2 linked regions of the Methylosarcina fibrata AML-C10 genome follow. The protein of the gene in region 1 interacts with the protein of each later gene in a pairwise test. Links are inferred from orthologs where the notes say so. Each region holds a gene or a part of one and is shown in the gene's direction. Other genes may lie near its edges.

Evidence for each region.
Region 2: the proteins of A3OW_RS0114830 (region 1) and A3OW_RS0118025 interact in binary tests that used the Escherichia coli proteins (3 or more experiments, as listed by UniProt). The link is inferred for Methylosarcina fibrata AML-C10 from one-to-one orthologs.

What each region holds. Positions count from the first base shown.
Region 1 is NZ_KB889965.1:3,148,188-3,151,911, reverse strand. The notes cover bases 288-3,690. They hold A3OW_RS0114830 (2-oxoglutarate dehydrogenase E1 component), read left to right. Parts: upstream 288-661; coding sequence 662-3,490; downstream 3,491-3,690. Other genes in these bases: odhB (2-oxoglutarate dehydrogenase complex dihydrolipoyllysine-residue succinyltransferase), read left to right, coding at 3,492-3,690. Outside these bases: A3OW_RS27920 (DUF2914 domain-containing protein), read right to left, coding at 1-59; more of odhB, read left to right, coding at 3,691-3,724. UniProt on the Escherichia coli protein: E1 component of the 2-oxoglutarate dehydrogenase (OGDH) complex which catalyzes the decarboxylation of 2-oxoglutarate, the first step in the conversion of 2-oxoglutarate to succinyl-CoA and CO(2).
Region 2 is NZ_KB889965.1:3,855,181-3,858,364, forward strand. The notes cover bases 105-2,967. They hold A3OW_RS0118025 (ATP-binding cassette domain-containing protein), read left to right. Parts: upstream 105-525; coding sequence 526-2,409; downstream 2,410-2,967. Other genes in these bases: A3OW_RS0118020 (2Fe-2S iron-sulfur cluster-binding protein), read left to right, coding at 105-120; A3OW_RS0118030 (hypothetical protein), read left to right, coding at 2,594-2,967. Also shown: more of A3OW_RS0118020, read left to right, coding at 1-104; more of A3OW_RS0118030, read left to right, coding at 2,968-3,106; A3OW_RS0118035 (universal stress protein), read left to right, coding at 3,116-3,184. UniProt on the Escherichia coli protein: Genetic data indicate it may be involved in ribosome assembly or function.

The sequences.
Region 1 (3,724 bases):
GGTGGATTGATTGGTAATGGCGGACTTGATGGCCTATCATTAGGAACGGAATCGCTCAAGGATCTTTCCTCGGTCCCGGCCGCTTTTGCCTGTTCGGGAGCGGCCTCTTGCTTGATTTCCGGGTCGGGTTGATTTTCGGAGAGCGATGAAGGCATGTCCACACTGTCATCGTCCGAAACCGTAAAGTAAAGAACCAGCGAAAGAAGAAGGACAATGACGGCAAAGGCCGATACTATCCGCTTGACATTCCATTCTGTTATTATTTCGGGAGAGGAAGGGGTATCTTGAGTCTGGCCTTCGGACGAGGGGTATTTTACTTTGATTACAATTTGTTTTTTGTTCGCCATTTTGTAATAAATCCTATTCTTAGGTGAAACGTTGTGACCGCGTTTGCTGTCGGAATACTTCTTGTTCTAAGGAAAACGCCGTACTCACTTATCCTGGTGAGTCAACGATCTCCTGTCGGTAAATCCGGCTTGCCGAGATTAAGCAAAAATCAATACCTTATAATAACAGATTACGGCAGTGCCCCACTGAAATGAAAGAACCCGCCGGGCCGGCCGGCGATTCCATTGGGAGATAATGCGTTATAGCTTGGTAATATATCACTTAGAAAGTAATATAAAGCCAAAATACTTGCAGATTTTTTGGGACGTCGATTATGAGTGACCTGCTTAAGCTTTTTCAAGACTCTTCCTCTTTATACGGCAGCAATGCCTGGTTCGTCGAAAACCTGTACGAACGGTTTCTGCAGGATCCCGAATCCGTCGAGCCCAGTTGGCAAAAAAAATTCCTGGAAATTCATAACGGCGCCACTTACGAAACTCCCCACAGTCCCATCGTGGAACGATTCGCGCAGCTCGCGGTTAAATCCCAAGGCAGGCTCGCCCAATTGCAGGGATTTACCGAAGAAAGCGTAAAAAAACAGGCAGCGGTCGCCAGGCTCATCAATCAGTACCGTGTCCGGGGTCATCAAATTGCCCATAACAATCCGCTGGGCAGCACCATTCCCGCCCAGCCCGACATGGATCCGGCCTTTTACGGATTGTCGGAACCGGATATGGATACGTTGTTCGACACCGGCATGCTCTTTGGCGAAGACCGGCTGCCTTTACGCGACATTATTGCCCGGTTAAAAGAAATCTATTGCGGCAGTATCGGTTCCGAATACATGCACATCGTCGATACGCACATCCGGCGCTGGCTGATCAATCGCATGGAAAACAACCGGGCTCAACTCAATCTGGATCCCGAAAAAAAACGCAGCCTATTAAAACTGCTGACCGCTGCGGAAGGCATCGAAGTGCACTTGCACAACCGGTTTGTCGGACAAAAACGCTTTTCCCTGGAAGGCGGAGATTCCCTGATTCCCATCCTGGACGAGATCGTTCTCGGCGGAGGAGACAAGGGAGTCAATGAAATCGTCATCGGCATGGCGCATCGGGGCCGCCTGAACGTGCTGGTCAACATATTGGGCAAAAGCCCGGCGACACTGTTCGACGAGTTTGCCGGCACTTCGCTGCTGTCGCCCGGCGTCAGCTCCGGCGACGTGAAATATCACATGGGCTTCTCTTCCGACGTGGCTACGCCGGGAGGGCCGGTTCATCTTACCCTGGCGTTCAATCCTTCCCATCTGGAAATCATCAATCCGGTAGTGGAAGGCTCGGTAAAAGCGCGTCAGGACCGGGCCGGAAAGAACGGCATCAATACGGTCATCCCGGTATTAATCCACGGCGACGCCGCTTTTTCCGGACAAGGCGTCGTCATGGAAACGTTGAACATGTCGCAAACTCGTGCGTTCACTACCGGCGGCACGATCCACATCGTCATCAACAACCAGATCGGCTTTACCACCAGCAATCCTCTGGACGCGCGTTCCACGCTGTATTGCACCGACATCGCCAGCATGATTCAAGCGCCCGTCTTTCACGTCAACGGCGACGATCCGGAAGCGGTCATCTTCGTCACCAAGCTGGCGCTCGACTACCGGATGAATTTCAACAAGGACGTGGTTATCGATCTGATCTGCTACCGCCGGCTCGGCCATAATGAAGCGGACGAGCCGGCCGCCACCCAGCCTATCATGTATAAAAAAATCCGCAAGCTCAAGACGACGCGGAAATTATATGCGGAAAAGCTGATCGAAGAAGGCGTCGTTACCGCCGAAGAAGCGGCCGCCATGGAGCAAGACTACCAGAAATTGTTGGAGGCCGGGGAAGTCGTCTCCAGGCCGATGGCGACCGACGCCCATTATTCCTATACTCATCAATGGAACCAATTTCACGGCAGATCCTGGGATATTTCCTGCAAGACCGCCGTATCCCTGGACCGGATCCGTTTTTGCAACGACCGCATGCAGCGCTTGCCGCCCGGTTTCGAGCTGCATCCGAGAGTGGCCAAGGTCATGGACAATCGCCGGAAAATGGCGGCGGGGGCTTTGCCCTTGGATTGGGGATTTGCCGAAAACATGGCTTATGCCACCTTGCTGATGGAGCAATACCAAGTCCGGCTGACCGGGCAGGACGTAGGGCGCGGCACTTTCGTGCACCGCCATGGCATTCTGCACAACCAGATCGACAACAGAACGTATATACCGCTCACCCATCTGGATAAAGACCAGGGACGCATGCAGATTTACGACTCTCTGCTGTCGGAAGCGGGCGTGCTGGGTTTCGAATACGGCTACAGCACCACAATGCCCAATACCCTGGTGATCTGGGAAGCGCAGTTCGGCGATTTCGCCAACGGCGCTCAGGTGGTGATCGACCAGTTCATCAGCTCCGGAGAGACCAAATGGGGGCGGCTATGCGGCTTGGTCATGCTGCTGCCGCACGGTTTCGAAGGGCAGGGTCCCGAACATTCCTCCGCCCGCCTGGAGCGCTATCTGCAACTGTGCGCGGAACATAACATGCAGGTATGCTGCCCGACGACGCCGGCCCAGATTTTCCATTTGCTGCGCCGCCAGTTGCTCAGACCCTACCGAAAACCTCTGATTGTGATGAGCCCCAAAAGCTTGCTGCGTCACAAGCTGGCGGTTTCGACCCTGGAAGATCTGACGGCCGGCCAGTTCCAGCCCGTCATCGGGGAGCAGGACGAGATCAATCCTGCGGAAGTGACCCGATTGGTTTTCTGTGCCGGCAAAGTCTACTACGATCTTCTGGAGGCGCGCCGCCAGGACAATCTTCGGCATGTCGCGATCGCCCGCATTGAACAGCTCTACCCGTTCCCGACGGAATTGTTCAGGGCGGAAATAGCGCGCTATCCGAAACTGGAAGAGTTCGTCTGGTGCCAGGAGGAGCCTAAGAATCAAGGCGCCTGGTATCAGTCCAATCATCATTTCATCGACAATCTGGCGCCTCATAACATCAAAGTGAACTACAGCGGGCGCGAGGCTTCCGCGGCGCCTGCGGTAGGCAACTTCCACGTCCACCTCGAACAACAAAAAGCGGTTGTTGAATCGGCTTTATACGGCAAATTTTCAGGAAAATAACATGAACACTGAAGTCTTAGTCCCCACTCTCCCCGAATCCGTTGCTGACGCCACTCTCGTTGCCTGGCATAAGAAGGCAGGCGACAGGGTGACTAAAAACGAGAATCTGGTCGATCTTGAAACCGATAAGGTGGTGCTCGAGGTGCCCGCTCCGGAATCGGGCGTGCTCACCGAGATCCGGAAGGAGAACGGCTCGATCGTTACCGGGGGCGAATTACTGGCTTTAATAGATAC
Region 2 (3,184 bases), 710 kb from region 1 along the record:
GGGCATCCGGACATGGTCAATCAGATGAAAAGGCACGCTTTTCTTAAAGGTGCCGCCACAGCGGATATCTATACCGACGCTTTTGTCCTGGCCAAGGATAACGAGCTGGCGGTTGCTTGAGTCGATCTTGTTTATAAAGGCTCCGCGCCTGTAGGCAAGAGCCGATTCGCTTCATTGGGCCTCGAATTCTTGGCGGGAATAATGACGGCCGACGCTTTTTTCCGGCCGGCCTTCTCAAGCCTCGACCGTGACGCCTGTCATTGAGCCGGTCAAGTCCTGCAGACCGGTCCGTTTGGTCCGAACAACGCCGGGAATGATTGAATGGACGGAGAATGGACAGGGGTGGACGTTCAACTTTTTCTCGAGCGGTATGTGTTATATCGGTCGGTAATTGGGTTTGATTTTATGACTCGATTGCCGATCTTATATTGATATAATAATCGGAATAACCAATCTTTGCGCCTGTGCCGATCGAACGTTCGCTCTTTCGTTCCCCAGTCCATCCGCTGTCATTGCCAAGCCGTTATGTTGAATTTTAAAAATATCGCCCTGCGCCGCGGCGCCCGGGTTTTGTTTGATCAAGCTTCCTTCACCATTCACAGGGGCCAGAAAGTGGGCATTACCGGCGCCAATGGGGCCGGCAAATCCAGTCTGTTTGCTCTGATCCGGAACGAACTGCATCCCGATGCGGGCGATTTTTCGATGCCGCCCGGTCTTGAAGTGGCCCACGTGGCTCAGGAAACTCCGAGCTCCGAGCGCCCGGCTCTCGATTATGTCATGGACGGCGACCGGGAGTTGAGGCAATTGCAGCGCCTGTTGCAGGAGGCCGAAGCGATCGACGACGGACTCAGGCAGGCGCAATTGCATGCCGCTCTGGACACGATCGGGGGGTACAGCGCCGAAGCAAGGGCTTCGCGTCTCATGAACGGTCTGGGCTTCAGTCCGGCCCAGGAAAGAAATGCGGTCGCCTCGTTTTCCGGCGGCTGGCGCATGCGTCTCAATCTGGCCCAGGCCCTGATGTGCCGCTCCGACGTTCTTTTGCTCGACGAGCCGACCAACCATCTGGATCTGGACGCCGTGATCTGGCTGCAGGACTGGCTTTGCAAATATCCCGGCACGCTCTTGCTGATTTCCCACGACCGGGAGTTTCTCGACGCCATTACCGACCACGTCGTACATATCGAGCAGAATAAGGCGGAGATTTATACCGGCAACTATTCGGCTTTCGAAAAGATGCGCGCGGAAAAACTGGCGCAGCAGCAGGCGGCCTTTCAGAAGCAGCAGCGGGAAATCGCCCATATTCAAAGTTTCATCGACCGGTTCAAGGCGCAGGCGACCAAAGCCCGGCAGGCGCAAAGCCGGATCAAGGCCCTGGAACGGATGGAGATCATTGTCCAGGCGCATGTCGATTCGCCGTTCAATTTCAGTTTTCCCGAACCCGGACGGATGTCCAATCCGCTGCTGACGCTCGACAAGGCCGACATCGGTTACGGTCAAACGACCGTAATTGAACAAGCCGATCTGTCTTTGTCTCCGGGCGATCGGATCGGCCTCCTGGGCCCGAACGGAGCCGGCAAGTCCAGCCTGATCAAGGTATTGTCGGGAACCATGCTCCCGTTGTCCGGAGAGCGGCGGGAATCGGCCCATCTGAAAATCGGCTATTTTGCCCAGCATCAACTGGAGCAGTTGCGTCTCGACGAGTCGCCTTTGTGGCACTTGCAAAAACTCGATCCTCAGGCCACCGAAAAGGATCTGCGCAATTTTCTCGGCGGTTTCGATTTTCAGGGCGACAAGGTTCTGGAAGCCGTCAGGCCTTTTTCGGGCGGAGAAAAAGCCCGTCTGGTGCTGGCCATGCTGGTCTATCAGAATCCCAACCTGCTGCTTCTGGACGAGCCGACCAACCATCTCGATCTCGAAATGCGCCAGGCCTTGAGCGTGGCGTTGCAGGATTATCAGGGGGCGATGGTCGTCGTTTCGCACGACCGGCATTTATTGCGGGCGGTCACCGACCGATTCTTGTTGGTGGCCGAAGGTCGGATCAAGGTCTTCGACGGCGATCTGGACGACTACCGGAATTGGCTTGCCGAGCAAAAGAAAGGCGAAGAAAAACCGGACTCCGAGAGTGCTCCGGGATTGACCCGCAAGGATCAGCGCAAGCTGGATGCCGAGCGCCGGCAGAAGATGAAGCCGCTGTACGACGCGTTGAAAAAAGCCGAAAATTTGGTTGAAAAATATCATAATGAGCAGCGGCAACTGGAAACGGCTCTGGCCGATCCCGCCCTTTATGAAGATTCTCAAAAAGACCGGTTAAAACAGATTCTGGCCAGAAAAGCGCAAATCGATAAAGCGCTGGAAGAAGCCGAGGCCGGCTGGCTGGAGGCCGAAGAACGACTGGAAGCGGCGAAGTAAGGCTTGATTTTCCTTCAGCCGATTCGATCGGCTGGGCCGAAAAAAGGAATTAAGCTGCGTTATTAATATAGGGAAGGTTACTTCGGCTGTTTAATCCGGCGTGCTTCGCACGGGCCGAAAATACGCTCGTCAGGGAACATGGCGGGTTGCGGCACGAATTATTTTTCATCGGGGGGCGGTATCAATGTATGAAACGATAAAATTGTTGTTTGATATCTGCCTTTTTAGAAAAGGACCCGCCGATATTCCTTATTCCCGGTGGCTGCAAAAAATTCTGCTCCTGACCTATGCCTCTGTCCGTTTTTTAATGCTGAATTTCGACATGGACTGGCGGAACGTGCTACTGCACATCGGAGTGGAGATCACTTTTATCTGGAGCTTCAGTTGGATCATGCTGTATTGTATCGGCAGATTGCCTCGCCTCTGCCAGGTAACCAGCACTTTTTACGGCACGTTTGCCGTGATCGGCTTTTTTACATTGCCGGCGTTTGCCTCGATCGCCATAGGACATGGCGGATGGCTTGTGTTTATAGTGATGCTGGCGATAACAAGCTGGTTTTGCGCGGTAACGGCGCATATTATTTACCATACTCTGGATCAGCGATTAAGCTTGAGCATCGGCGTGGCGTTTTTATTTCTTATGGGATCCTATCTGTTGCTGGATTTCTTGTTTCCCGACCGTTTCGGTATTATTTAAGGAGCTATTATGGGCAGCTATAAACATATTTTGTTGGCAGTCGACTTTTTTGATCAGAATCAGTCTGTTGCGGACAAG